DNA from 3 places in the Cobetia sp. Dlab-2-AX genome. Region 1 is predicted to be linked to each of the others. Evidence: predicted binding sites of a transcription regulator. Region 1 holds the regulator's gene; each other region holds the start of a gene.
What was found. Region 1 encodes sigma-54, which starts transcription at its own class of promoters, with help from an activator protein. Its sites were predicted from a motif close to TGGCACNNNNNTTGCTNT; they were not measured.
Positions count from the first base shown of each region.

Region 2: a site for sigma-54 is predicted at 8,313-8,330, ahead of NH396_RS01985 (HAD-IIB family hydrolase). Genes of this name have one in related genera too.
Region 3: a site for sigma-54 is predicted at 2,363-2,380, ahead of speB (agmatinase). Genes of this name have one in related genera too.

Region 1 is NZ_JAMXRV010000003.1:111,045-120,905, forward strand. Features, by position in the region: gene raiA (ribosome-associated translation inhibitor RaiA) at 1-81, opposite strand, end outside; gene NH396_RS06145 (RNA polymerase factor sigma-54) at 742-2,190, opposite strand; gene lptB (LPS export ABC transporter ATP-binding protein) at 2,424-3,164, opposite strand; gene lptA (lipopolysaccharide transport periplasmic protein LptA) at 3,168-3,746, opposite strand; gene lptC (LPS export ABC transporter periplasmic protein LptC) at 3,855-4,538, opposite strand; gene NH396_RS06165 (HAD hydrolase family protein) at 4,538-5,107, opposite strand; gene NH396_RS06170 (KpsF/GutQ family sugar-phosphate isomerase) at 5,234-6,289, opposite strand; gene NH396_RS06175 (calcium/sodium antiporter) at 6,389-7,333, opposite strand; gene NH396_RS06180 (ATP-binding cassette domain-containing protein) at 7,649-8,569, shown strand; gene mlaE (lipid asymmetry maintenance ABC transporter permease subunit MlaE) at 8,566-9,366, shown strand; gene mlaD (outer membrane lipid asymmetry maintenance protein MlaD) at 9,366-9,830, shown strand.
Region 2 is NZ_JAMXRV010000001.1:452,007-461,867, forward strand. Features, by position in the region: gene ribBA (bifunctional 3,4-dihydroxy-2-butanone-4-phosphate synthase/GTP cyclohydrolase II) at 1-1,013, opposite strand, end outside; gene ribD (bifunctional diaminohydroxyphosphoribosylaminopyrimidine deaminase/5-amino-6-(5-phosphoribosylamino)uracil reductase RibD) at 1,170-2,324, opposite strand; gene nrdR (transcriptional regulator NrdR) at 2,568-3,056, opposite strand; gene NH396_RS01970 (GlsB/YeaQ/YmgE family stress response membrane protein) at 3,457-3,705, shown strand; gene NH396_RS01975 (sugar phosphorylase) at 4,071-5,969, shown strand; gene NH396_RS01980 (glycosyl transferase) at 6,080-7,291, opposite strand; gene NH396_RS01985 (HAD-IIB family hydrolase) at 7,333-8,229, opposite strand; gene NH396_RS01990 (TRAP transporter large permease subunit) at 8,534-9,835, opposite strand; gene NH396_RS01995 (TRAP transporter small permease) at 9,835-9,861, opposite strand, start outside.
Region 3 is NZ_JAMXRV010000012.1:80,317-90,177, reverse strand. Features, by position in the region: gene NH396_RS15920 (DUF2399 domain-containing protein) at 1-3, shown strand, start outside; gene NH396_RS15915 (sigma 54-interacting transcriptional regulator) at 466-2,133, opposite strand; gene speB (agmatinase) at 2,508-3,458, shown strand; gene NH396_RS15905 (YjiH family protein) at 3,619-5,085, shown strand; gene NH396_RS15900 (5-guanidino-2-oxopentanoate decarboxylase) at 5,161-6,837, shown strand; gene NH396_RS15895 (cytosine permease) at 6,984-8,348, shown strand; gene NH396_RS15890 (carbon-nitrogen hydrolase family protein) at 8,345-9,121, shown strand; gene NH396_RS15885 (MBL fold metallo-hydrolase) at 9,118-9,861, shown strand.

The DNA.
Region 1 (9,861 bases):
GAGGCGGGCGAGCTTCTCGTTGACGTAATCGCGGAGAGGATCGGTAAGTTCCACATGATGCCCGGTAATATTCACTTGCATGGACACGCTCCTTTATCCAGCGGGTTGCCATTCAATTGTAACCCTTTTTGACTACGAGCAAACCCTGATCGGACGCTCTGCAACAGGCTTGACGGCCGCCGTCTGGCGATGTTTTCGCGCCCTTGCCAGCGGCGTCAGATGTCGTGAGCGTCTGTACCGACAATGCCCAAGCTTTGCGCAAAGATCAACGCTGCGCTGCATCGTGGCTCAGTGCTTGTCTTCAACTCAATGAAGGGTAGCGGAATGGACTTCAAGGTCACGCTTGAAGGGTGGTGCATGAAAGGCGCGCAAGAAGGCGGGTTTTCGTCGCCAATCCCTGCATGTACGCCGCCTTTCAGGCGCCTGGGTTGCGTGGAGCAAGCAGCGTGCCGGAAGGATCACCGAGTGTCATCCCGGTGCAATACGGCCAAAAGTGACTTTAAAAACATGCGATTGACGGTAAATGATGCTGCCGGAATGATGGATTTTTGCCAACATCCTGCGCGCCGTCATGGGCCATGATGGGTCATTGACGAGTGGTTGACGGCATGACAGGGCGCGCAACAGGCGCGCCGGTGTCAGTAATGTCAGAGGCTGGTGAGAGAGAAAACCAGCGTCTGAGGTTGGCGGCGGCTGCCATTGTGGAGGTGAAAGCAGGGCATGGCAGCTGCAGGTGATGCCTCAGGCCAGACGCTTGCGCTCGCTGGAGGATGGGATGCCCATCGCTTCGCGATACTTGGCCACGGTACGGCGTGCGACCTCGATGCCATCGCTGGCGAGCAGATCGACCAGGCGTGAGTCGGAGAGAGGCTTGCGAGCCGGTTCTTCCGCAATCAGCTTGCGGATGCGGGCACGAATGGCGGTGCTTGAGTGGGCGTCGCCACTGCCGCTGCCACCGACCTGGCTCGAGAAGAAGAACTTGAGCTCGAAGACGCCGCGCGGGGTGTGGATGTATTTCTGGGTCGTGACCCGCGAGATGGTCGATTCGTGCATCTCGACCACTTCGGCGATGTTGGCCAGAATCAGTGGCTTCATGCCTTCCTCGCCTTGCTCGAGGAAGTCGATCTGGCGCGCCATGATCTCGCGGCCGACCTTGAGCAGGGTGTCATTGCGTGATGACAGGCTCTTCATCAGCCAGCGCGCTTCCTGCAGGTTGTCCTTGAGGAAGGTGTTGTCGGCGGACTTGTCGGCACGCTTTATCAGTGCGGCGTATTCCGGCTGGATGCGCAGCTTGGGCAGCGCTTCCGGGTTGAGCTCGACCTGCCAGCCGTGGCGGGTATAACGCACCAGCAGATCAGGGATCACGTAATCGCTGGCGGGCTCGCCCCAGGCGGATGCCGGACGCGGATCGAGCGCGCGCACCAGGCGGATGACGTGGTCCAGCTCGTCATCGTCAAGGCTCAGTCGGCGCTTGAGCAGCTTGCGGTCATCGTTGCCCAGTGCCTCGAGGAATTGACGTACCAGGCGACGCGCCTGCGCCAGCAGCGGCAGATCATCCGGCAGCAGCGCCAGTTGCAGCAGCAGGCACTCGCGCAGGTCGCGGGCGAAGACGCCGGTCGGGTCGAACTGCTGCAGACGCAGCAGTACCTGCTCGAGCTCGGAGGCCTTGAGACCGGGCAGGCCCTGGCCGCGCAGACCATCGACCAGCTCATCGAGTGACAGGCTCAGGTAACCGGCACCGTCGACGGCATCGATCAGGCTCTCCGCCATCTGGCGTTCACGGCCATCGAGGTCGGTCATCGCCAGCTGCCAGCGCAGGTGGTCCTGCAGGCTCTCGACACTGGTATTGCGATCGAAGTCCGGCCCTTCTTCGCTCCCGCTGCCACTGCCGGAGCTGGTCAGGCTACCGGCGTGGTCCTGGTAGAGGTCCGACCAGTCACTGTCGAGGGGGTATTCCTCGGGAATCTCGCTTGAGGAGTCGGCAGTGGAGATCTCGCTCGTATCCTGTGTCTCGATGACATCCAGCGACTCGTAGTCCTCGTCGAGCTCCAACATCGGGTTGGACTCGAGGGCTTGCTGAATCTCCTGACGCAGATCGAGCGTCGACAGCTGCAGCAGCTGGATCGCTTGCTGAAGCTGCGGCGTCATGGTCAGCGAGGTGCCGAGGCGGAGTTGCAGGGTGGGTTTCATGGAGTCAGTCAATTCACGGCAAAGGAACGTGCTTACTACGCTATACCGTGACTCGGGGCACTGACAAGTGGTTGCTGTGAATATTCAAGCAACTTGCATGCCATGTTTCCACCAAGGTGGTATGGACGTCATGCATGCGTCTGATGTCAGACATGAAAAAGCCGCTACGCGATAAAATCACGCAGCGGCTTTTGAAGCTTTCGCCTCCGGTGGGCTCAGCGCAGCCGCTGACCCTAGAGCGTGAACTCGTGGCCCAGGTAGACGTCGCGCACCTGCTGGTTGGCCAGGATGGAGTCCGCGTCACCGTGGGCGATGATCTGGCCATCGCCGACGATATAGGCGGTGTCACAAATATCGAGTGTCTCGCGCACGTTGTGGTCGGTGATCAGCACGCCGATGCCACGATCGCGCAGTTGGCGCACGATGCTCTTGATCTCGCCCACCGAGATGGGATCGACGCCGGCGAAGGGCTCATCGAGCAGCACGAAGTCCGGCTCGGTGGCCAGAGCGCGGGCGATCTCGACCCGTCGACGCTCGCCACCGGACAGGCTCATGCCGGCGCTGGCGCGGATATGCGTGATGCTGAATTCCTCGAGCAACTCTTCAAGGCGTGCCTTGCGGCCATTGCGATCCAGGTCCTTGCGGGTCTCCAGAATCGCCATGATGTTGTCGGCTACCGACAGCTTGCGGAAGATCGACGCCTCCTGAGGCAGATAGCCGATGCCGGCGCGTGCACGCTGATGCATGGCGGCAGCGGAGAGGTCCTTGTCGTCGATGGAGACGTTGCCGGCATCGGCGCGCACCAGCCCGACGATCATGTAGAACGAGGTCGTCTTGCCGGCGCCGTTGGGGCCCAGCAGGCCGACGATGTCACCCTGACGGATCTCAAGCGAGATGTCCTTGACCACCTTGCGGCCCTTGTAGGCCTTGGCCAGATGGCGAGCGCTCAACGTACGCGGAGTAGCAGCAGTCATGACTCAGTTTTCCTTGCTGGCATTGGCGCCGCGCGGCGTCAGAGTCATGTGTACGCGACCGCCTTCGGTCTGCTGTGCCGTCTTGCTGTTGTTGGCGTTCACCTGGCGCTTGTCGAGGAAGTACTCCACGTAGCCGCCTTCGAAGGTGTCATCGCCTTTCTCGAGGCGCGCATTGCCGACCAGCTCCACGCGGCGCTCCAGCGCATGGTAGCGGATGGTGTCGGCCCAGCCCTTGACCAGCTTCTCGTCGGGTGCGGGTTGCTGTTCCAGGTAGGCACGCTTGCCGGTGGCCTTGACCAGCGAGATCTCGCCGCTGCCGGCGCGGCTGATATCGACGCGGCTGGCATCGAGCTTCATGCTGCCCTGGCGCATCTCCACCTGGCCGGTATAGGTGGCGGTACCGGCCTTGTCATCGAGAGACAGGGCATCCGCGGCGATGTTGATCGGCTGGCTGGCATCGCTGTCCAGCGCCATGGCGGCCGGGGCGAAGGTAGACATGCCCAGTGCCAGGCAGAGCGCCATGACACCGCTGTTGAGGGTCTGGCGACAGGCCGTCAAGGGCTTGCGAGTCGTGGAAGTCATGGTGGCTCCTTGGCATGACGGGGTCGCCGCCCGAGCAATGATGCCATCGAGCGGCAGGGAAGAAGGTGTTGCGGCGCGGGTCATGGCGCGACGGCCAGCCCGGCGGGTTCATTCACCGCTGGCAGGCGCTGCCTCGAAGGTGCTGTTGACGCGCCCCTCATCGGTAGTGGTGCTCTCGGTGCCCGAGTCTATGCGCTCGGCTTCCTTGCTGGCCTCGCTCTGGCCCGCACCGGGTTGCAGGACGCTGCGGACGCGGCCCTGCAGCACGGCGGAATCCCGGGAGAGGTCGGCGCTGAAGCTGTCGCTTTCGACATGCTGGCCATTCTGGGTGATCACGACCGGCACGTCACTCCAGGCGCGATTCTGATCACGGCTGTAGTGCAGGACATCGGTATCGAGGGTCCAGCGGTCATCGGGCTGGCGCAGTCTGGCATTGCCCTCGAGAGTGAAGGTGTCGCCGCCGGCGCTCAACACGCCACTGTCACCCGTGGCATACCAGCGGCGGTCTTCACTGTCGTTGGTGCGAATCTTCGGGGTCTGCGCCCGGGTCACGTCATCGCCTGGCGTATGCTCGATATGCGGCGAGCTCATGGACTGGATCGCCACGCCGCGCGCATCGAAGCGTGTCATGTCTGCCCCGTCGAGATAGTAATCCGGCTCACTGCTGTCGACCTCGACATTGACGGTCGATTCCAGGCTGTTGCGCTGCTCGATCAGCGCCAGCACGCCACCGACGAGCAGCAACAGCAGCATCAGCCAGAGACGCGGAGAAGGGCGGGGCAGACGTAACATCAGGGACGCGACTCCTGCAGGTAGGTATCCAGCACCGAGGCCCAGTGGCCCTGTGCCTTGAGCAGCAGATCACAGAGCTCGCGCACGGCGCCATCGCCGCCCTGGCGCGAGGTGACCCAGTTGGCCTCGCTCATCACGTAGGCCATGGCGTTGGGCACGCTGACGCCGAGGCCGACACGCCGAATAGCTTCGCGGTCCGGCAGGTCATCGCCACAATAGGCGACGTCTTCCAGCTCGATCCCGTGCTCGCGGCACAGATCGGTCAATGCGACCAGCTTGTCTTCACGGCCCTGGATGACATCCTGAATACCCAGTTCCTTGGCGCGACGCTCGACCATCGGTGAGCTGCGGCCGGTGATCAGCGCGACGCGAACGCCACTGCGCAGCACCAGCTTGAGGCCATGACCGTCCTGGACGTGGAAGGACTTGGTCTCGACGCCGTTGGCATCGTAGTGCAGGCGGTTGTCGGTGAGCACGCCATCGACATCCAGCGCCAGCAGACGCACGCGGCGTGCGCGGTCGATGATGTCCTGCGGATATTCTTCGCTCAGGGAATTCGTGTCGCTCATGGTCTTTCTCCTCGCACTCCGTGCATGCTTGACGCTGTCCTGTGAACGGCGCTGATGGGCGTTGAGCGGTGGCGTCTTGCCGGGACGATCTGCCGTCGAACAGAGACAGCGAACGCCCGCGGGAGTTCAGATCACGCCGCTGGCCAGCAGGCCGTGCATATGGATGGCCCCGATGGGGTGCTCATCCTCGTCACAGACTACCAGAACGCTGATGCGGTTTTCTTCCATGATGCGCACCGCTTCGGCGGCCAGCATGCTGGCGCGCACGGTCTTGCCGCCGCGGGTCATGACATCATCGACCTTCAGCGCGCGCAGATCGCCGTGCTGGTCGAGGGTGCGGCGCAGGTCACCATCGGTATAGACGCCGACCAGATGGTCGTCATCATCGATTACACAGGTGAAGCCCATGCCCTGACGCGTGATCTCGAGCAGCGCATCGCGCAGCGGGCTGCCGAGTGCCACGCGCGGCAGGGCGTCGCCATGATGCATCACGTCCTGGACTCGCAGCAGCAGGCGGCGACCCAGGCTGCCGCCCGGATGGGAAAGCGCGAATTCCTCGGCAGTGAAGCCGCGCGCCTCAAGCAGTGCCACCGCCAGGGCGTCGCCCATCACCAGCGCAGCGGTGGTCGAGGCGGTGGGTGCCAGATTCAGCGGGCAGGCTTCCTGGGCAACGCTGGTGTCCAGATGCGCCTCGGCGTCACGCGCCAGGGTCGAGCCGGGTTTGCCGGTCATCGAGACCAGCGGGGTGCCCATGCGCTTCAAGAGCGGTAGCAGCGCTGTGACTTCGGCGGTCTCTCCGGAGTTGGACAGCGCAAGTACTACATCGGCCGGCGTGATCATGCCCAGGTCGCCATGGCTGGCTTCCCCGGGGTGGACGAAGAAGGCCGGGGTGCCGGTGCTGGCCAGGGTGGCGGCGATCTTGCTGGCGACATGGCCGGATTTGCCCATGCCGGTCACGATGACGCGGCCCTTGGTGGCGAGCATCAGCTGACAGGCGCGGTCGAAGTCGTCATCGAGATGGCTTTCAAGCGCGGCGATGGCCGCCTCTTCAATGGCGAAGGTGCGACGGGCGCTGGCGCGAAAATCCGCCTGGCTGGCCGGAGTCTCATCAGCGGCGGCGGACTGGCTGGATGCTGAGGCGCCAGGTGTGGTGGCGTGTGGAGTGCTGGAAGGCTCGGTCATGATCGAATTGTTGCCTGTGGTTGGCCAGGGCTCAGGCCGCGCGGAAAGGGCGTGTCATCCCGCGCGGCGGCGTGGCAAACGATGATGAAGACGCTGCCGTCAGCGAGTCAGGCTGATGGCAAGCCAGGCCGTGTAGGCCAGATAGCAGGCGAGCAGGATAACACCTGGGGCACGGCCGATGCGCCCACGGCGCTGCCAGATGAGCAACGCGGCCAGCAGCAGCGTCAGTCCCAGCATCACCGGATAGTCACGGCTGATGGCGCTGCCATCCACCGGTCCCGGCGCCAGCAGGCCCGGCACGGGCAGCACGGCGAGGATGTTGAACAGGTTGGAGCCGATGACGTTGCCGATGGCGATGTCGTGATGGCGCTTGAGGGCGCTGGCCACGCTGGCGGCCAGTTCCGGCAGGCTGGTGCCGATGGCGATCACGGTCAGGCCGATGATCAATTCCGGCACGCCGAGTGCCTGGGCGATGTCGGTCGCTCCCCACACCAGCGCCCGCGAGCTGGCGATCAGCACGGCCAGCCCGACCAGTAGCCAGAAGATGGCGCGCCCGGTACTCATCTCGGGCACGTCATCCTGGCTTTCCGCCTCACTCGGGGCATCGACCTTGAACAGCCACACCAGCGTGAAGACCAGCAGGGCCAGCAGCAGGATGCCATCGAGACGCTCGAGCCCGCTGTTGGACAGCGCATAACCGCCCAGCGCCGTAGCCGCCAGCAGCAGCGGCAGCTCGCGGCGCACCAGCCCGAAATGCACTGGAATCGGGGCGATCAACGCCGTGACGCCGAGCACCAGGCCGATATTGGCGATGTTTGAGCCCAGCGCATTGCCGGTCGCGATATCCGGAGTGCCATCAAGAGAGGCCATGATGGAGACGACGATCTCGGGGGCAGAGGTGCCGACGGAGACAATCGTCATCCCGATCAGCAGTTTGCTCATCCCGGCGCGCCACGCAGTGGCCGCGGCTCCTTCGACGAAGCGATCAGCACTCCAGACAAGACCAATCAGGCCGATGACGACTGCAAGGATGGGAAATAGCATCAGAACTCTCGGGTCAGGGGGCAGGGCGGTGGCGTATCGCCGGGAACCGCGCCATTAAACGCATCCCCCCAATCCATTGCAAGACGGCGGCCTTGTTCGCATTGCAGGCCGTGTTGCCGAGCGCATTGCTGCCCGCATCACCACCCGCGGCACGGCTCTGTTGCCTTGATGAGACTGGCGGCACAGGGGTGGGTTCGGATACGATGTTCGCTAACTAACTTGATCCTTGGATCCCATGACTCGGACATTCGTCCTGTTCACGAGCCGACTGCGTGTGGCTTGTCACGGCGAAGGTCCCTCACAGCGGATGCTTCTATGACTGATTTGCCCGGTCAGACCGCAACCCGGACGGGTGCGGACGGCCAGGATGCGCAGGCTTCTTCACGTGGCGCGGCAGGCGAGATCAATCTCGATGACGCCCTGATTCGTGTCGAAGGCCTGCGGTTCACCCGTGGAGAACGCGAGATATTCTCCGGCATCGACCTCAAGATCCCGCGCGGCAAGATAACCGCCATCATGGGGCCTTCCGGTACCGGCAAGACGACACTGCTCAAGTTGATCGGCGGCCAGTTGACACCTTCGGCAGGACGCGTCGAGATCGCCGGGTTGCACGTGCATGGCCTGTCGCGGCGCGAGCTGTTTCGCATGCGCCGTCGCATGGGCATGCTGTTTCAGAGCGGTGCCCTGTTCTCCGACCTGAGCGTGTTCGAGAACGTCGCCTTCCCGTTGCGCGTCCACACCGATCTCCCCGATGCGATGATTCGTGACATCGTGCTGATCAAGCTCGAATCCGTCGGGCTGCGCGGCGCGCGTGAACTGATGCCGGCCGAACTCTCCGGCGGCATGACGCGGCGTGTGGCGCTGGCGCGAGCCATCGCGCTGGACCCGGACCTCATCATGTACGACGAGCCGTTCGCCGGGCAGGACCCCATCTCGATGGGCGTGCTGGTCAATCTGATCCGGCGCCTCAATGATGCGCTGGGCATGACGGCGCTGGTGGTCTCGCACGACATCAAGGAAACGCTGACCATTGCCGATTACGTCTATGTGATCGCCGATGGCAAGGTGATGGCGCAGGGCACCCCCGAGGCGCTGAACGCCGAATCGGACCCGCGTGTGGCCCAGTTCATCCACGGCAAGCCGGATGGCCCGGTGCCCTTCCATTACCCCGCCCCGGACTTCGCCGGCGACATTCTCGATGGTCGCGAGTCGGCAACCCGCAGGAGAGAGTCATGAGTGGTCTGAATCGTGGCCCGCTCGGGGCCATCACGTCACTGGGCCGCAGCAGCATCGACGTGATCGCGGCCATCGGGCGCGCCGGCATGCTGCTGGTGCAGGCCGGTATCGGCATCCCGTCCCGTGAGGGCATTGGCCTGTGGGTGCGACAGATGCACTTCGTCGGTGTGCTGTCGCTGGCCATCGTGCTGGTCTCGGGGCTGTTCATCGGCATGGTGCTGGCGCTGCAGGGCTACACCATTCTGGTCGGTTTCGGCGCCGAGGAAGCGCTGGGACAGATGGTGTCGCTGTCACTGCTGCGCGAGCTGGCGCCTGTGGTCGCGGCCTTGCTGTTTGCCGGGCGCGCGGGGTCGGCGCTGACGGCGGAGATCGGCCTGATGAAGGCCACCGAGCAGTTGACCAGCATGGAGATGATCGGCGTCGATCCGCTCAAGCGCATCGTCGCGCCGCGCCTGTGGGCCGGGTTCGTCTCGCTGCCGCTGCTGACCATCGGCTTCAGTGTCGTGGGTATCTGGGGCGGCAAGCTGGTGGGGGTCGACTGGCTGGGCATCTACGAGGGCGCCTACTGGAGCAGCATGCAGTCGAACGTCGATTTCATCGGTGATGTCATGAATGGCGTCATCAAGTCACTGGTCTTCGGGCTGGTGGTCAGCTGGATCGCCGTCTTCCAGGGCTATGACCTGATCCCGACCTCGGAAGGCATTTCGCGCGCCACCACACGTACCGTGGTTTATTCATCTTTGGCGGTGCTGGGACTCGACTTTGTCCTCACGGCCGTCATGTTCGGAGAGATTTGATGAAACGTACCCGCATGCTCGAGTTCGGCGTGGGCCTGTTCATACTCGCTGGTTTCCTGGGAATGGTCTTCCTGGGGCTGCGTGTCAGCGGCGTCACGTTCCAGCAGGCTGATGACACCTTCGTGCTCAATGCCAACTTCTCAGGGATCGGAAGCCTCAAGGCGCGGTCAAAGGTCACGATGGCAGGTGTTGCCGTCGGCAGCGTCGAGAAGATCGAGCTGGACCCGAAGTGGTTTGACGCCCGTGTCACGATGAAGCTGGACAGCAGCCTGCGTGGCAAGCTGAGCAAGGACACCACCGCCGCCATCCTGACGTCCGGCCTGCTGGGCGAGCAGTACATCGGCCTGAGTACCGGGGGAGACCCGGACGTGCTGGAGGACGGCGACACCATTCGCGATACCCAGTCTGCACTGGTGCTGGAAGAGTTGATCCAGCAGTTCGTGTCCAATTTTTCGAAGAGCTGATTCTGGAAGCGCTGATTCTCGAAGCGCTGTT
Region 2 (9,861 bases), on a different contig from region 1:
CGAAGGATCTGGGCACCGGTACCGGTGGTCAGATAGTTGCCCGCACCATCGGATTCGTTGGTGCGCGGGGTACGACGTCGGCCGAGGAAGACATCGAGACGATCCTTGTAATCCAGCGTGTCGCTGCCGGTGTCCAGCAGTACCAGCACGCCGGCATCGGCGGCGGCGACTTCAGCGAGTGCATCATTGAGCGCCCAGCTGCTGCTGCCCGGCTGACGCAGGGTCAACAGGTCGCGCATCGGGTCCTGCACGTGCACGCGCACGGTAGTCAGAGACTCGGCATTCGGCGTGCCCTTGACCAGCGCCAGGTGGTGACGGCCCTGGATGCGATCGCTGAAGCAATGCAACGTCAGCTCGCCGAAGGCGGTCTCGACCTGCTCGCTATCCAGCACTTCCACGGTCTGCTCATTGTGGATGCGATATTCGATCAGATCCGCAATGGTGCCGACCTTGAGGTCGTGCTCGGCGGCGAAGCGCTCGAGCTCTTCACGACGCGCCATGCTGCCGTCATCATTCATGATTTCACAGATCACGCCGGTCGCGCCAAAGCCCGCCATGGACGCCAGGTCACAGGCCGCCTCGGTATGGCCGGCACGACGCAGCACACCACCCGGCTCCGCCATCAGCGGGAAGATGTGTCCCGGCTGGACGATGTCCTGCGGGCGCGCATTGCGCGCGGCAGCAGCCTGCACGGTCCGGGCGCGGTCAGCCGCCGAGATACCGGTGGTGACGCCTTCGGTGGCCTCGATGGAGAGCGTGAACTTGGTGCCGAAGCCGGAACCGTTGGCCTGAACCATCAGTGGCAGCTGGAGCTGTTCGCAATGCTCACGCGACATCGGCATGCAGATCAAGCCACGCGCGTGGCGTGCCATGAAGTTGATGTGCTCGGCTGTCACGGCTTCCGCGGCGATGATGATGTCGCCTTCATTCTCACGATCCTCGTCATCCATGAGGATGACCATCTTGCCTTGCCGGATATCCTCGACGAGTGCTGCGATGCCTGATAGCGCCATGCTTGCTCCACTTTACGGGCTGCGCCGGCCCATGCCGGACCCACGCGTAGTATCAAAAAGTCGGGCGTCAGGGTACCCCGCCACCCCGTTTTGCGCCAGCACCCAGCGACGCCGCTGTCGCCAGACGGCGGCAAGTGCTTGCGTGACAACAAGAAATCAGTCGTCGCTCTCCTGTGGGCCTGGCGATGCTACTGGCACCGCGGTGATGCGCCAATCACGCCCCACCGCCCGAATATCGCGAATCTCGACCCGGCGCTGCTGCGCCATGTGATCCAGCCCCGGCAGTGCCAGCAGCGGACGAGCCTCACCACCCAGCAGCGTGGGCGCCATGAACAGCTGCATCTCATCGACCAGGCCTGCCTGGATCATGGCCCCGGCCAGCACCGCGCCGGTTTCCAGCAGCACCTCGTTGGCCTGCTCGTGCTCGGCCAGATAGCGCAGCAGGGCCTCGAGGTCCACGCGGCCATCTTCGCCGGCCGGCAGCGCCAGCACCTCGGCACCGGCCGCCTCCAACAAGGTACGTCGCTCAGCCAGCGCCGCTGTCTCATCCGCGACACATACCAGCAGCGTACGACCGGATTGCGCCAGAATGCGCGCCGCCAGCGGCAGACGCAGATGGCTGTCCACTACCACGCGCAACGGCTGACGCGCCACCAGCGCCTCGAGTCCCAGCGGGTGGTCGTCGAGACCGAGCTGGTCGGCGCGTACATTGAGACGCGAATCATCGAAGATGACCGACTCGATGCCGCTCATCACCACGCTGGAGCGGGCGCGCAGACGCTGCACGGCGCTGCGCGCTTCAGGGCCGGTGATCCATTGGGATTCGCCGGAAGCCATCGCCGTGCGACCGTCCAGACTCATGGCCTGCTTGAGGCGCACGAAGGGCCGACCGCGCTCCATGCGTGACAGGAAGCCGGGATTGAGCGCTCGCGCCTCCTGCTCCAACACCCCGACCGTCACCGCGATGCCCGCACCCTGCAACAGCGCGATGCCGCGCCCGGCAACCTGCGGATTCGGATCACGCATCGCGATCACCACCCGCGAAACGCCCGCCGCGATCAGCGCCAGCGAGCAAGGGCCGGTCCGCCCGGTGTGGGAGCAGGGCTCCAGCGTCACATAGGCCACGCAGCCCAGCGCGCGCTCGCCCGCCTCTGCCAGCGCATTGACCTCGGCATGCCCTTCCCCGGCACGCACATGAAAGCCGCTCGCGATCACCTCGTCAGTCTCGGCCTCTACCAGCACACAGCCGACACGCGGATTGGGCTGCGTCGTGTAGCTGCCCAGTCGCGCCAGGCGCAGGGCGTGGGCCATGTGGCGCGCATCACGCGCCGAGGAAGCACCGCGTGCGCGAGAGTGACTGTCGCGAGAGTGGCTGTCACGGGGAGCATGAGAAGCATGGGGAGAAAGAGACATGCGATACCTTGGCGTGAAACGAGAGAAGGTAGGCGTAGCCCAGGCGGTGACCAATACTTCGAGGCCTGAGCTACGCAGCGTGACGCGACAGAGCCAGCAGACACAGGCCTCGAGGTCATCTGCAAGGATGACCTCGAGGCATCAGGGCCGCGAATCTTCCTCGCCCGGCAGGAAGCTGGGCTCCTGGGCGAGGCGGTCGATCTCGGCGCGGAACTCATCAAGGTCCTGGAAGCGACGATAGACCGAAGCGAAGCGGATATAGGCGACCTGATCCAGCCGCTTGAGCTGCTGCATGACTTCATCCCCGATGCGCCGCGCCTCGATCTCACGTTCGCCGGTGGCACGCAGACGCTGGCGAATGCGCTCCACCGCGGCCTCGATCAGTTCGGAGGACACCGGGCGTTTTTCCAGCGCACGCAGCATGCCGGCACGCAGCTTGTGCTCATCGAAGCTCTCACGCGAGCCGTCACCCTTGACCACGCGCGGCATGACCAGCTCCGCTGTTTCGTAGGTCGTGAAACGCTCACCACAGGCCGCACACTGGCGCCGACGCCGCACCTGGTCACCCTCGACCACCAGCCGGGAATCCGTGACCTTGGTTTCATGAGTTCCGCAGAAGGGACAGTGCATGTTGGAGAGCCTGCTTGGGTGCGAGGTGGCTGCGACCCCGCGCGAAGCACAGCGAGGAAGTGGCGCAGCGCAGCCGAATGACAGCGAATGGCGGGTATTGTAACCGTTAAGGCCCCGCCACGGGAGCCTATGTCAGCCCCGACCTATCTGAACTGGCCTTGGGGAGAGACCAAAGGGCGACAGGAGTTTCCTGCATTGTCGCCCTGGGGGGGGCGGACACCACGGCGAAAGCGTCAATCAACCTGCTCGGCAGGCTTGAAATCCCCGCGGGATAACCGAAAGATGACATCAGGGTGCAGCGCCTCACGAGGACGCTTGCCCGAGCTGTGGAATCCTTTCACGACTGGCGGCAGATGATCTCTGCCGCGAGACTGATCACGATGACGCAAGGAGCTGCGACATGGGAATCATTGCATGGATCATATTCGGTCTCATTGCCGGCATCATCGCCAAGGTGATCGTGCCCGGCAAGGACCCGGGTGGCATCATCGTCACCAGCATCATCGGCATTCTGGGGGCCGTGGTCGGTGGCTGGGTCGGCACCCTGATGGGCTTCGGGGAAGTGACGGGATTCAATCTGGCCAGCTTTGTCATCGCCGTGCTCGGCGCCGTCATCCTGCTGATCCTGTATCGCGTGCTGCGCAAGTAAAGCGCGTCTTGAAGCGCATTGGCGTCAGCCGGCCTCAGGCCATATGACGCCCGACAGGACGGCCAGCCGGCTCATGCAGGCTGGCCGTCCTGTCTTGCAGGCTTGAAGAATCTGGCCCGAGGCGTGCATGACTCAAGGGTAAAGACACCAGGCCGTCGCCCACGGGCGCCGCTGAGCCGATGCGCTATTCAGGCATTTCACCAAACGACGGCCAGCCGACTTCATCTGATATGTGATTTCCTGTCTTGCCACCGGCCCCCGCAAGATTGCGCCGGCGGGCTTAACGAAGATCACCCGCGACACGCTCTGCCCGTTGCGGCTCACGCGGCAGAGCCAGACCGCTTCTGCTGCCACGAGGATTGCCCATGTCCGATACGCCACCTCCCGATCACTCGACTTCCACTGCCTCCGATCCTGCGCCGAGCGAGGGCAACGCCAGGCCACGCGCCAGAGTCTCTCTCGCCAAGCGCCTCTCGCAGGCTGATTTCCAGGCCCACGCCACACGTCTGCTCGCCGAGATCTACCCGCAGCGTCATGAAGAAGTCCTCAGACGCCTGGAGACGGTGCTGGATTTCCATCGCACGCGCCTCAATCCCCGCGTACCGGAAGGCGAGCCACTCTGGAGCGAGCGCGACCAGTGGCTGATCACCTACGGCGACAGCCTGCAGCAGGAAGGCGAGGCGCCACTGGCGACCCTGCACGACTTCCTCGCCAGCCGACTGGACGACAGCCTGTCCGGTGTCCACGTGCTGCCCTTCTTTCCGTGGAGCAGCGATGACGGCTTCAGCGTCGTCCACTATCGCGAGGTCAATCCGGCCCTCGGCGACTGGCAGGACATCCGGCGCCTGAGTGAGCAGCGCGACCTGATGGCAGACCTGGTCATCAATCACTGCTCACGCGAGTCACTGTGGTTCGCCGACTATCTGGCCGGTGTGCAGCCCGGTCGCGACTACTTCATCGAGATGGACCCCGACACCGATGTCTCCGAGGTCGTGCGCCCGCGCCCGTCTGCCCTGCTCACGCCGGTGCATACCCGTCGTGGCCTGCGCCATCTTTGGGCAACCTTCTCGGATGACCAGATCGACCTGAACTTCGCCAATCCCGATGTGCTGCTCGAATTCATCGGCATCCTGCTTTATTACCTCGAGCAGGGCGCGGGCATCATCCGCCTCGATGCGGTGGCCTTCCTGTGGAAGCGCCAGGGCACTTCCTGCATCCACCTGCCGGAGACACATGCCGTGGTGCGCCTGCTGCGCGCCATCGTCGATCATCTGGCGCCGGGCAGCCTGTTGATCACCGAGACCAACGTGCCCCATGCCGAGAACATGTCCTACTTCGGGCTCGACCGTCTGTCACAGCACGACCTCGCCACCATCGAGGGCAGCGCCCAGGCCGATGAAGCGCACCTGATCTATCAGTTCACGCTGCCGCCGCTGACGCTGCACACCCTGACCTCCGGCGATGCCAGCGCCCTGACCCAGTGGGCCGCCAGCCTGCCGTCGTTGCCCTCCGGCTGCAGCTACTTCAACTTCACCGCCAGCCACGACGGCATCGGCGTTCGCGCCCTTGAGGGCCTGCTGCCCGACCACGAGCGCGACACCCTGGTGCGACTGGTGCATGACTTCGGCGGCTACGTCAGCATGCGCGCCAACCCGGGCCGCGCCGACACCCCCTATGAACTCAACATCAGCTACTTCGATGCGCTCAAGGGCACGCGGCGCGGCCAGGACCCGTGGCAGATAGAGCGTTTCATCGCCAGTCAGACCCTGATGCTGAGCCTGCAGGGCATCCCGGGGCTGTATATCCACTCGCTGACCGCGACCCCCAATCACCAGGAAGGCGTCGAACGCGATGGTCATCTGCGCGCCATCAACCGCCGCAAGTGGCAGCGTGATGAACTGGAAGCGCTGCTGGCAAGCCCCAACACCGCAACCCATGAGGTCTTCCACGCCCTCAAGCGCCGGATGGCACTGCGCCGCAACGAACCCTGCTTCCACCCGGATGCCGACCAGAATGTCTTCGATGTCGGCCCGGACTTCTTCGTCTTCGAGCGCGTCACCCATGAAGGGCGTCGCCTGCTGTTCGCCCTCAATGTCACCGATCAGCCGCGCGTGCTGCCGCTGCCGGCAAGCTGGCAAGGCGTCGCGCTGACCGACCACCTGTGCCACGACAAGGCCTACGACCCCACCATGGCTCGCCGTCCCTATCAAGCGGCCTGGCTGATGGAGCAAACCGTGCGCCCGCCGGCCATCGAGGTCGTCTGACGCCCTCTTTTTCCCCTCCTGCCAACGACAACGGGGCTGCCAGTGGCAGCCCCGTTGTCGTGGGTCTTGCTGTTTCCCCCCGCGAGCCTTGCTGTTTCCCGCCGCGAGCGTTACTGGTTGTCCAGCTCCACCGCTTCGTGCATGCGCTCGAGCAGGTCCGGCACGGCTGACTGCACCCGGTTCCAGCTCGGGATGAAGGGCTTGTCGCGCGGATTGTCGAGGAAGGCGCTGCCGGCATCCATGATGTTGGATGCGAACAGCTCCACCGCCGCTTCCTCGCTATGGCGGTCGACCGTCAGACCATTCATGACGGCATCGTTGTAGTAGGTCTCGATCAGGTCCAGCGCGATACGGTAGTAGGTGGCCTTGATGGTGCGGAAGGTCTCGCCGTGGATCTCGACGCCCAGCGTGGCCAGCTTGCGATACATGGCCTTGGCGATATCCAGGCTCATGCGGTTGAGCCCGCCCAGTGCGTCCTCCTCGGACAGCGGCTGGTGCTTGTGATCATAGGCATCGGCGATATCCACCTGACACAGACGCTTGGTGGAATAGTTGCGATGCACTTCCGAGAGCACACCGATCTCCAGCCCCCAGTCACTGGGAATGCGGATATCCGCCAGCACGTCGGTACGCATCGAGAACTCGCCGGACAGCGGGTAGCGATAGCTGTCGAGGTAATCCAGGTACGGCAGCGGGCCATAGACCTTCTTGAGCGCACGGATCAGCGGCGTGACCATCAGACGCGCCACGCGACCGTTCAGCTTGCCCTGGGCAATTCGCGAGTAGTAGCCCTTGCAGAACTCGTAGTTGAACTGCGGATGCGCCACCGGATAGATCAGCCGCGCCAGCAGGCCACGGTCATAGGTGACGATGTCACAGTCATGCAGTGCCACCGCTTCGGCGATGCCCGAGGACTGTACGTAACCGGAGCAGTACCAGACATTGCGCCCCTTGCCGGCCTCCATCGGCGCCAGACCATGCTCGGTCAGCTCCTCGTCCAGCGCACGCAGGCGCGGACCATCATTCCACAGGATGCGGTGATGCTGCGGCAGGTGCGAGAAGAACTCCTTGGCATGCTCGAACTGGTCACGGTCGGCGCGGTCCAGCCCGATCACGATCTCGCTGAGGTAGGGCACCTGGGCCAGCTCCTCGACGATATGCTTGAGGGCGGGGCCTTCCAGCTCGGAATACAGCGACGGCAGAATCAGGCTCATCGGCCGCTTGCGGGAGAAGCGCATCAGGTCCGCTTCGAGATCTTCCACCGGACGATCGGTCAGGTTATGGAAGTTGGTGATGATGCCATTCTGGTAAAAATCGCTCATGTCAGCTCCTTGTCATGCCGAAGACATGCATCAGGCAGGCGTCAGGCGCCCAGGCCTCTGGATGTCCATTCTTCCGGCTGGCCATTGGCCAGCCAGTGACGCAATCCCTCGACCCATCCCTGCGGTCCGGGGGAATTGGCGCGGAAACAGCGGCGCTCATCCGCCAATGTCGGGTAGTCGCCAAGCTCACGATCGCGCTGTGAGGTATCGCCGACGCCGGGGATCAGCACAGCGTTGTCGACGGCGGCCAGTAGCGGCAGGTCATTGGCGCCATCACCGAAGCCCAGCGTCCAGGGGCGCACCCGCTCGCAGAGCCGGTAGCGCGCGATCAGATAGCGCGCTGCCACGCCCTTGTCGCTGTCCCCGGTCACATGGTGGAAGCGCCCACCACGTGTCAGCTTGAGGCCATGACTGGCCAGACGCGCGCGAAAGTCCTCGAGACGCTCCGGCGCGTCACGCCACACCAGCGGCTCACTGGCATCACGCTGTCCCGCCAGGGCCGCGTCGCCCTCCTCCAGCCCCGTCAGCTCACTGATTCTCGCCACCGACATCGAGGCGAAGCCCTCGAAGGCGAATTCCGCGCTCAGCTCCTCCAGGGCCGCGAGAATCCTGTCGCGGGGCATCGCCACCGCGATACGACACAGGCCGTGGGCATCCGGGGCGCTGGCCGCTTCAAGCGGGTAGGCGCTCAGCCAATCGGCAGGCAGTGCCACCACGCCGCCGTTCTCGGCGATCCAGGGCTGACCCGCCAGCCCCAGTGAGTTCATCAGTGGCGTGAGTTCGGCTGCGGTCTTGGAGGTGTTGGGCACGATCCAGGCACCACGGGCGCGCAGACGGGTCAGCCAGCTGCGTGCCGGGCCCGGTGAGTAATCGTGGTGATCCAGCAGCGAGCCATCCAGATCGGTCAGCAACAACAGCGGTGCTTGAGTCTCTGACATGTGAACTCTCCTCGTGAAGTGCTGCAGCGTGTCGGGGGTCACCTCGGCAGGATCTCGTGGCACCGGACAGGCATTGCAAGAGCATTGCAGGGAATGTGCCAAGATGGTGCAGCCTCCATGTCAGCCTGCCCTCTCTCGCCATGACGATGTTTATGCACCCGCTCATTTGCACCATCAAAGAGCACAAAGCCTGCCTTGCATGATGTCACGCCTCATGGCGGCGCAAATTCAACGTCACCAACGACGACGCCCTCGCATCTGCGAGGGCGTCGAGTTCTGGGCAAGTGGACAACGTCTGTTGAGACTAGACCAGCCACAGCGACAGTTGCGGCCACAGCAGCAACATCGCCAGCACGCACAGCTGGATGGCGATGAACGGCAGCAGCGAGACGAAGATATCCTTGAGGCTGATGCCTTCCGGTGCCACGCCTTTCAGATAGAAAGCAGCAGGCCCGAAGGGTGGCGACAGGAAGGACACCTGCATGTTGACCGCGAACAGCACACCGAACCATACCGGGTCGTAGCCGAGCTGAACGATGATCGGCACGAAGATCGGCAGGGTCAGCATCGCGATGCCGATCCAGTCGAGGAACAGCCCCAACAGCAGCAGGATCGCCATCATCACCATGATGATCGCCAGCGGCGGGATATCCAGGCCGAGAATCATGCTCGACACGAAGCGGTTGCCGCCCATCAGGTTGTAGACCCCGACCAGCGCCGCCGCGCCGATGCCGATCCAGATGATCATGCCGCAGGTGTTCATGGTCTGGGACAGCGCACGCTGCATCAGGGTGATGGAGAACTCACCGCGCAGCATCACCGCCACCAGCACGCCGAAGCTGCCCATCGCCGCGGCTTCGGTCACCGAGGCCACGCCACCATAGATGGAGCCCAGCACCAGCCCCGCGATGACCGCCGGCACGCCGATGGCCTTGAGCAGCTCACGCTTGCTCTGGAAGCTGGCGCGGCGCTCCTCCTCGGGCATCACCGGCCCCAGCGAAGGGTTGCGCAGGCAGCGGATCAGCACGTAGATGATGTAGCTTGCCATCAGCACGATGGCCGGGGTGATCGCCGCGGTGAACAGGTCCGCGATCGACTGGTTGGCGATCAGGCCATAGATGATCAGCACGATGGAGGGCGGCATCATGGTGCCCAGCGAGCCGCCGGCACACACCACGCCGATGGCGATGTGCTTGTCATAGCCGAGCCTGAGCATCTGCGGCAGCGCCAGAATCCCCAGCAGCACGATCTCGCCGCCGATGATGCCGGACATCGCGGCGAGGAAGAACGCCACCACGATGGTCTGGATTGCCACGCCGCCGGGCAGGCGCCCTGCCATCACGCGCATGGCATTGAACAGGTCCCTGGCGATCCCCGAGCGATCCAGCAGCGAGGCCATCAGCACGAACATCGGCACCGCCACCAGCGAATACTCGGTGACGAAGCCATAGACACGACTGGTGACCAGCGGCAGCGCCATCGGACCAAACCAGCCAAAGGTGTAGGCCAGCGCGACCAGGCCGGTGACGAAGGCCAGCGGCAGGCCGGTGACCAGCAGCGCGAAGATGCCGCCGACCAGCAGCATCGTAGCCGTTGCGATATCCATCAGCGCGGCTCCTTGTGGTCAGCTGC
Region 3 (9,861 bases), on a different contig from region 1:
TGACCATGAGGTTTGTTTGTGCGACACTACAATCACACTCCCCGAATGGGTAACCACCCTAGAGCAGTTGCTGAGCATCGCAAGGCACGATACCAAGCAGTAGCGCCATGTGACCAATTTTCTGCTCGCGTGGTGGAACGCCGAGGAATGCGGCGGCTTCGATTTCACTGATCTCTGGAGCGTCGATGATCCGGTGGCAGAGGACATGTGTGCATCACCCGAGCTATCGCCGAACTCCACCGGTACCCTAACACACTGGGATACGCCACGAACTTTGAAACGCTGGTGAAGCTCTGGCGTCTGCAGATGCTCCAGTCACCCACTGCATCAATCTAGCTCCATTATTAATCCACCATCTGCGAAGCACACCCCAGATGGCGATCCACATCGAGGTCGGCCGAATGACCGGAGCTGTTTACTCAAGATGCAATCAATCAGGCGGAACCCGATATTTATCCCATAACATTATTTACTCAATAAATAGACCTTGTGTTTTTTTAATAATCTTACTATTGACGGCTGGCTAATTCCTGCCCTCTTGGCTATAGCGTAGGTACTGGGCAATTCGGCAGCCATCTCGCGTAGCCATTGCGCTTCGATACGTGCCAGGCCTTCCTTGAGGGTTTCGTTGGGGCCGAGTTTTGGTATTGGTATGGCTACCGCCCCCTCAGCGGCAGGCTCTGAGAGGGAATTGGGACTATGAGAGTTATCGGCAGTGGTAAAACCATCAATAACGCCTATTCCATTAGATTTGTCATTACTGAAGCCAAATGAATTGCCTAGTCCATTAGCGTTATTCGTGGAACAAGTGTTGAGCAGTGTTTTTACTGAGTCGCTGTCAATGACATCACTGGGGGCGCTGAGCCAGGCGCGTTCCAGCCAGTTTTCCAGTTCGCGGATATTGCCGAGCCAATCCTGGCGGATGAGGATGGGCCATAACGAGGCGTCGAGGAGCTTACGGCGGCCATGACGTTGATTGAGGCGCGAGAGGTGTTGCTCGATGAGGGCGGGAATGTCTTCGCGGCGTTCACGCAGCGGCGGCAGGCTGACGGGAAGCACATTGATGCGGTAGTAGAGGTCGAGGCGGAATTGTCCCTGCTCCACGCGGGCGGCGAGGTCTTGATTGGTAGCGACGACCAGGCGGAAGTCGGCGCGGGTGGTGGTGGTGTCGCCCAGGCGGGTGATCATCCCGTCCTGAATCACCTTGAGCAGCTTGGTCTGGGTAGCCAGCGGCAGCTCACCGATCTCATCGAGGAACAGGGTGCCGCCTTCGGCCTGCTCCATCAGGCCTGCCTTGCCACGGCTGCCCGCGCCGGTGAAGGCACCGGCCTGATAGCCGAACATCTCGGACTCGAACAGGCTCTCGGGGATGGCGCCGCAGTTCACCTCGATGAAGGGGCCGTCGGCGCGTTGGCTCCAGCGATGCAGTTGATGGGCGAAGGCCGTCTTGCCGACCCCGGATTCGCCCAGCATCAATACCGTGGCGTTGGTGGGCGCGACCCGCTTGAGCAGCAGCGCTATCTCGCGCATCACCGGGCTTCTGACCTGCAGCTCGCCCAGCTCCAGCGCGGCGTCTTCGCACTCGGCCTGCTCTCGCGCTAATTGTTCAGCCTGGCTCTTTGCATGTTGCTCCGTGGCTTGTTGGCCTGATTGGTCTGATTGCCCTGCCCCAGCCGTTGCCCGATCGCTTTCTGCCTGGCTGACGCCGCCCAGCTCGCCGCCGCGTGAATTGCGGCGCAGGTGATCACTGAAGCGCTGCTGGAGCACCGCGTATTCCTGCTGCAACAGCTGGATATCGGTGAGATCCATCGAGCGGCTGACCACGCACTCGAGCTTGCCCGCGACGAACACCGGATGCGCCTGCGCCACCACCCGCCGCCCGGTGGCGGTGAGCTGCATCATCTGCAGCGTGCGCCCCGTGCGCAGCACCTCCAGGCTGATAGAGGGCTTGAGCACCCCGCTGGCTTCCAGGTCATGCACGTTGGCGGCACACAGCTCCTCGCGTGTCATGCCATAGACCGCCGCGGCGCCGGGGCTGACATCCATCACCTGGCCATCCGCATTGACCACGAAGTAGTGATCGTGAGCGGTGTCGATGATGGTCTTGAGAATCTGACGGTCGAGCTCTGACATGGCGGGCACCTCATGGTCGAGCCTGTGAATCGGGCGGGGCTTTTTATCAAGTCTTTCCAGCAGGTCTTTCTCGCACTGCGCTGAAGACACTCTCGATGATGCCTGAATGTGATCCACAAATGAATCACCGATCCATTTGTGAATCATCAATGGCGCACGAGTGATCCATAAATGAATCACTCGGCGACCACTTTCAATTAAAACCCAACAAAATCAATCGACTAAAAATTGGCATGGTTACTGCAACGCTGGGGTATGCGCCAAGGAAGATCGCCGGCTTTCATACAACTATCCGGCAGGCGGTCAGGCGAACAATCACAATACCCCGCTCGCCGTCACGCTAGCGCGAGCGACTCAAGACCCTGGAGAGACAGATGAGCGAGTTCAATCAGCCGCTGGGCGGCAACGACATGCCACGTTTCGGCGGCCCGGCCACCATGATGCGTCTGCCGGCTCAGGAAACCGCGGAAGGCCTGGACGCCGCCTTCATCGGCATTCCGCTGGACATCGGTACCTCCAACCGTCCGGGCGCACGTCTTGGCCCGCGCCAGATCCGTGATGAATCGCGCATGCTGCGCCCCTACAACATGGCCACCCGCGCCGCGCCCTTCGATAGCCTGCAGGTGGCGGACATCGGCGATGTGCCGATCAACACCTTCCATCTGCCCAAGAGCATGAACATCATCGAGCAGTTCTACGATGAGGTGCTGCGCCACGACTGCGTACCGCTGACGCTGGGCGGCGATCACACCGTCACCCTGCCGGTGCTGCGTGCCATCGCCAAGAAGCACGGCCCGGTCGGCCTGATCCATATCGATGCCCACGCCGACGTGAATGACCACATGTTCGGCGAGCCCATCGCCCACGGCACACCGATCCGTCGTGCCCAAGAAGAAGGCCTGCTCGACAGCAACCGCGTGGTGCAGATCGGCCTGCGTGGTACCGGCTACTCCGCCGATGACTTCGACTGGTGTCGTCAGCAGGGCTTCCGTGTGGAAACCGCCGAGATGTGCTGGTTCAAGTCCCTCGCGCCGCTGATGGCCGAAGTGCGTGACATGATGGGCGACCGCCCGGTGTACATCACCTTCGACATCGATGGCCTGGACCCCTCCGTCGCCCCCGGTACCGGCACCGTGGAAGCCGGCGGCCTGACCATGCCCCAGGGCATGGAAATCGTGCGCGGCACGCGTGGCCTCAATATCGTCGGCGGCGACCTGATGGAAGTCTCCCCGCCCTATGACCCCAGCGGCAACACCGCGCTGATGGGCGCGACCCTGCTCTACGAGATGCTCTGCGTACTGCCGGGCGTGCAACAGCGCGACTGATCCACGAACGACCCACGAATGACCCGCTGTCCTGCTGTACCCGCGCCGGGGGCCCGTCCCGCCCTCGGCGCACACAGAATCACCCGACACGATACGGCATGATGCATCACACGATGCACGGCTATAGCCTGACCATTACAACAAGATCTAGGTGACCCGAATGACAACCAGCATCGACCCGACGGCGGATCACACGCCGTCCCGCTCCAGCTCAAGCGCCGATTCACCTTCAGACAAGGTGCACAAGGGTAAGAAGGCTCAGAAAGACCTCATCGCCACCCGCCCCGTGCCGCTCACGGCCAGGGGGCTGATGAAATTCCTGGTACCGTCACTGCTCGGCGTCAGCTTCTTCCTGGTGCCGTTCAGTGTCGGCGACACCATCAATATCGGCATGGGCCTGATGGCCGATTGGCTCAAGGCCACGCTCGGCAGCGCCTTGCCCGCCATCGCCGTCGCGGTGCTGTGTCTGTCGGTGATCCTCACCGCCTTCGTCAAGCTCGCCAAGCCGAACTGGGCGCGCCACGGCGCAGCGCATGAGCTGTTCGATGTCGCCCCAGTGTGGTTTGCCATGCGCGCCCTCGGCGCCATCTTCGCGTTGATGACCTACTTCCAGTGGGGCCCCACTCAAGTGACGGCGGCCTTCACCGGCGGCGTGATGCTCAATGATCTCGCGCCGGTGCTGCTGACCTTCTTCTTCTTCGCGGCCATTCTGCTGCCGCTGCTGGTCGACTTCGGCTTCATGGAATTCATCGGCAGCCTGGTGCGTCGCCCGTTCCGCACCATCTTCAACCTGCCCGGGCGCAGCGCCATCGATGCCACCGCCTCATGGATGGGGTCCGGCACCGTCGGCGTGCTGATCACCACCCAGCAGTACGAGCAGGGCTTCTACAGCAAGCGTGAAGCGGCAGTGATCGCCACCAACTTCTCGGTGGTCTCGATTGCCTTCGCGTTGCTGGTCACCAGCTTCATGAACATCAATCACCTGTTCGTGCCCTTCTATCTGATCGTCGTCATCGCGGGCCTGATCGCCGCCGTCATCGTGCCGCGCCTGCCGCCGCTGTCACGCAAGCGTGATGATTATCATGAGCCGGTCGGCTGTCAGATCAGTGAAGAGAACCAGAGCGACTGTGGCGTGCTGCGCTACTCACTGGGCATGGCCGTCGCACGCGCCGAGCATGCACCGGGCCCGCTCAAGCTGGTGAAATCGGCCTGCTTCAACGTGGCGGACATCTTCCTCGGTCTGCTGCCGGTGGTGATCGCCATCGGTACCGTGGCACTGATGCTGGCCGAGTTCACGCCAGTGTTCACCTGGCTCTCCTACCCGATGATTCCGCTGCTGGAACTGCTGCAGATTCCCCACGCGGCAGAGGCAGCCCCGGCGACGCTGGTCGGCTTTGCCGACATGTTCCTGCCGGCGGTGCTGGCCAAGGACATCGACAGCGAACTGACCCGCTTCGTGATCGCCTGCCTGTCACTGACCCAGTTGATCTACATGTCCGAGATCGGTGCCCTGCTGCTCAAGTCGAAGATTCCGCTCAAGATCTGGGAGCTGGTAGCCATCTTCGTGCTGCGCACGCTGATCACCCTGCCGATCATTGCCGGTATCGCGCATCTGTTCGTGTTCTGAGCCAAGCGGGCACTCAACGTGTTTCTCATCTCATACGGGAGTACCACGGTGCTCCCGTCACTGGAATAACCTGCCATGACCTGTGCTGAACTCCTCATCCGCCTGCTGCGTGACACCTACGACGTGGATACCGTCTTCGGTATTCCCGGCGTGCATACCGTCGAGCTCTACCGTGGCCTGGAGCCGGATGCCGCCCCCGCCGCGCGCAGCATTCGCCACGTCACCCCGCGCCATGAACAAGGCGCCGGATTCATGGCCGATGGCTATGCCCGCAGCACCGGCAAGCCCGGGGTGTGCTTCATCATCACCGGCCCGGGGATGACCAACATCACCACCGCGATGGGCCAGGCACTGGCCGACTCCATCCCGATGCTGGTGATCTCCAGCGTCAATCGCACCGACACCCTCGGCCGTGGCCAGGGGCGTCTGCACGAGCTGCCCAGCCAGCAGCATCTGGTGTCAGGCGTGGCGCGCTTCAGCCACACGCTGCTCGACCCGTCCGCGCTGCCGGAAGTGCTGGCCCGCGCCTTCGCGCTGTTCGAGGGCGCCCGCCCGGGCCCCGTGCATATCGAGATTCCCATTGACCTGTTCAATGCCGAGATCCCACCGCACGCCGGTCGCACCACGCATGATTTCACGCGTCCGCGCATCGGCCGCCTCGCGCCGGACCCGGCCCTGCTCGCTGAGGCCCTGAATATGCTGCAGGGCGCCGAGCGGCCGCTGGTGCTGCTGGGCGGTGGCTGTGTCGCTGCGCCTGAGGCGGCCCGCCAGCTGGTGGAGGCGCTCGATGCCCCCACCGTCACCACCATCAATGCCAAGGGTCTGCTGGGCAGCGCCCACCCGCTGGATCTCGGCGCCAACGCCGCACTGCCTGCGGTACGCGAACTGGCGCGCGACGCCGATGTGGTGCTGGCGATCGGTACCGAACTTGGCGAGACCGACTACGACGTGGTGTTCGATGATGGCTTCGTGATCGGTGGCCAGCTGATCCGCATCGATATCGACCCCGGACAGCTGGCGCGCAACCAGCAGGCGACACTCGCCATCGTCGCCGACGCCGGTCTGGCGCTGGAGACCCTTGCCGCGCGTGTTGCTGATGGCCTGGGCGAAACCTATGACAAGACGGCTGACGCAAAGGCAGGCAAGACACGCGGTGCGCAGATCACCGCCGCCACGCTTGACGCCCTCGCACTGCCGACTGACCCGGCCTTCGCGCCCTACGTGCCGCTGTTCGATACTCTCCAGCAAGTGCTGCCGGAGGCGATCTGGGTCGGCGATTCCTGCGCGACCGTCTACGCCGCCAATCATCTGCTCAGCCGGCCGGCGCCACGCCGTTACTTCAATGCCTCCACCGGCTACGGCACGCTCGGCTACGGCCTGCCCGCCGCGATGGGCGCGACCCTGGGTCGCCCGGACCTGCCGGTGATCGCGCTGGTCGGCGATGGCGGCATCATGTTCACGCTGTCCGAACTCGCCTGCGCGGTGGAAGAACAGCTGCCGGTGGTGATCGTGCTGTGGCACAACCAGGGCTATGAAGAGATTCGCCGCTTCATGGACAACGCTGGCGTCACGCGGCTGGGCGTCGACATCCAGGCCCCCGACTTCCAGCTGCTCGCTCAGGGCTTCGGCTGCGCCGCCGTGGCGATCGACTCCCCCAGTGAGCTGGCGACCGCGATCAGCGAGCGCGACGCAAGCGCCCCGCTGCTGGTGGAAATCGATGCGGCAGGATGGAATGCCAAAGTCTCTCACTGATAACGCCTGAGGCTGGCCTGGGACACATTTCAAGAGATCAGCCTCAACAAAAGCCTCCATTAGAAAGCGCTTACGCTCATGCGAGCCTGTACGACAGATAGTCACTCACCAGCGAGATCAACAAGAACAAACAAGAGGGCTCTGGTATGTCGATACTTGAAGGATTCATTGGAAAAGACACACTCAACCATCAACAACATAAAAGCATGGGCGCCATCGGTACCCTGGCATTGTGGCTAGGGGCCAATGTAGTCGTAACTACCATCCTGACAGGGATGCTACTGGTACCTGATCTGGCCTTCTCGACGGCTATCGGAAGCATCGTGGTGGGCTCCTTGATAGGTGCTATCCCCCTGTTACTGGTCGGGCTGATGGGCCAACGCACCGGCCTGCCGAGCATGGTGTTGACGAGGCGAGCCTACGGCGCCCTCGGAAGCAAGCTCATCTCGATTATCAATATGATGGTGCTGATCGCCTGGAGCTGGATTCAGGCGTTGCTGGCCGGCATGAGCCTGGACTATGCCATCAGTGAGGTGACGGGATATTCCAACCTGCCACTGATGACCATTCTGTGCGAGGTCATAGTCGTGATGATTGTTTTGCGCGGTCATCTTGGTATCGAGCGAGTAGAGCGCTGGGCCGCACTGGCAATGGGTGGTTTGGCCGCCTTGGTTATCTACCAGCTGAACAGCCACTACGATCTGACCACGCTGATCGACATTCCGCAGGAAGCACGCAATGGAGTCACCCTGGGGATTGCCTTCGATATCGTGATTGCCACGGCCTTCTCTTGGATCTCCACTTCTGCTGACTACAACCGTAACTGCAAGAGTGGTGCGATCGCGGTATGGGGCACCTATGCCGGTTACGTGCTGGCAGCATTGATTGCAATGGGCCTGGGAGCGGCTGTTTCTGGGCTCTCCGTTCTCAACGGTATGGAACAGACCTATGACCCGACTCGCCTCCTCTCCGGTTTCGGATTCGGGCTACCGGCAGCACTGGTCATCTTCTTCTCTGTCATGACAACCAACGTGATGGCGGTGTACAGCGCGACCCTGTCCTGCATGAACGTCGCTCCCAAGATGAGCTTCTGGAAGCCAGCACTGATCATAGGTGTCGTAACCGTATTCGGCGCATTGATTCCGGGCATTCTGGATCAATTCCAGAACTTCCTGCTCATCATCGGCGCACTGTTCATTCCAGCATTTGCGGTCATGATCGTGGACTACTACCTGGTGGGAACTCAGGGCTATGACGAGTCGCTTCTGGAAGGGACCGAGCAAGTGGGGCGCAAGACATCAGGAGTCGCGATCGGGGCCTATCTGATGGGAGCTGCACTTGCCGCTTACTGGACATTGTTCTCCCCGTTAGCCTTCGGTGCCTCCTTGCCAGTCTTCCTGATCACGGGGGGGCTCTACTGGCTGGGCACAATGGTACTGGCGCAAGACAGGGATGCCACCGCCAGCATGGATTCCAAGCCCTCCAGTATCAGTACGGACCGCGCGGCATGAGACTATTGATCGCACAGACAAATCCGATACGCGGCGATATCAAACACAATCTGGATACCCTAGACCGCCTGTGCGAGCAGGCGGTACTTGCCGGGGTGGATATCGTGGCACTTCCCGAACTCGCATTGACGGGCTACAACATCTTCGGGCAGCTCGAAGCGCTGGCTGACGACGGGCCTCTGCAGCACCAGGTGGCCGCACTGGCACACCGCCACGGCCTATTTATCCTGTTTGGCGTGGCGCAGCGGCAGGCTGACGGCTGCTTGAGAAATTCAGCGGTGCTGATCGGGGAAGATGGCAAGACACTGGCCAGCTATCACAAGCGCCACCTGTGGGATGAAGAGACACGCCACTTCACCCCGGGAGAGGCATTATGCGTCGTGGAGACACGTCTGGGCCGACTGGGACTGATGATCTGCTACGACAATGAATTCCCGGAGATGGCACGAGCACTGGCACAGTCGGGAGCCGAGGTAATCCTTTCACCGACGGCCAACATGCTGCCGAATGCCGAGCGCCAGATACTGCAGATACGTGCCCGCGCAATGGATAACCAATGCTTCGTCGCTTGTATCAATCGCTCAGGCAGCGAGGACGCCCTCCACTATTGCGGACACAGCCTGGTGGCTGGTCCTGATGGTGAGATCATCGGTCAGTTAGGTTCTCAGGCCGGTTCACTGGTGATCGATATCGATCTGGAGCGGATTTCCGAAAGTCAGCGACATCAGAACTATCTCAAGGATTTGCGACCACCAGTGAGATTAGTCCCATGACACAGCTCTCCCTCCCCCGAGGTACTGACGGGCAATGGTATCGAACCCGCCGCCTGAGTGATGACATCACGCTGATTGATGAACCGGGCATCAAACCTTTCTATCGCTGCAACATCTGGCACGTCCGCGGCCGAGAACGCGATCTTGTCGTGGACTTCGGGCTGGGGGCAGTGCCATTGAGGCGGCAGGTCGCCCTGCTGGCAGAACGAGAGATCACGGCAATCGCCAGCCACTGCCATTTCGACCACATCGGTGCTGCCCATGAGTTCGAGTGCTGCCATGTGCACTCTGCGGAAGCCAGTATTTTGGCCGCGCCTGATAACCAGCGCACCTTGGCAAACCTGTTCCTGAACGATGAGATGTTCGATGTTCTGCCACCTGCCCCCTACACGCACACCGGATATCACATCACATCCCCCGCCAAGATTGCCGAAGTGGAAGATGGTGACGTAATTGATCTGGGAAATCGCTCTTTCACGGTATTGCATACTCCAGGGCATTCACCGGGTGGATTGTCACTCTGGGAATCACGCACTGGTACCCTGATATCGGGCGACGTCATCTATGACGGTGAGCTTATCGAGGATGCCTACCACAGCGATCTGGATGATTACACATCCAGTCTCAGACGCTTGCGAGAATTACCAATAAGAACTGTGCATGGCGGCCACTTCCCGAGTTTCTCGGGAAAACACCTGCGCGCACTCATTGATCAGTGGCTTCGGGCCCATCAGCGCTAA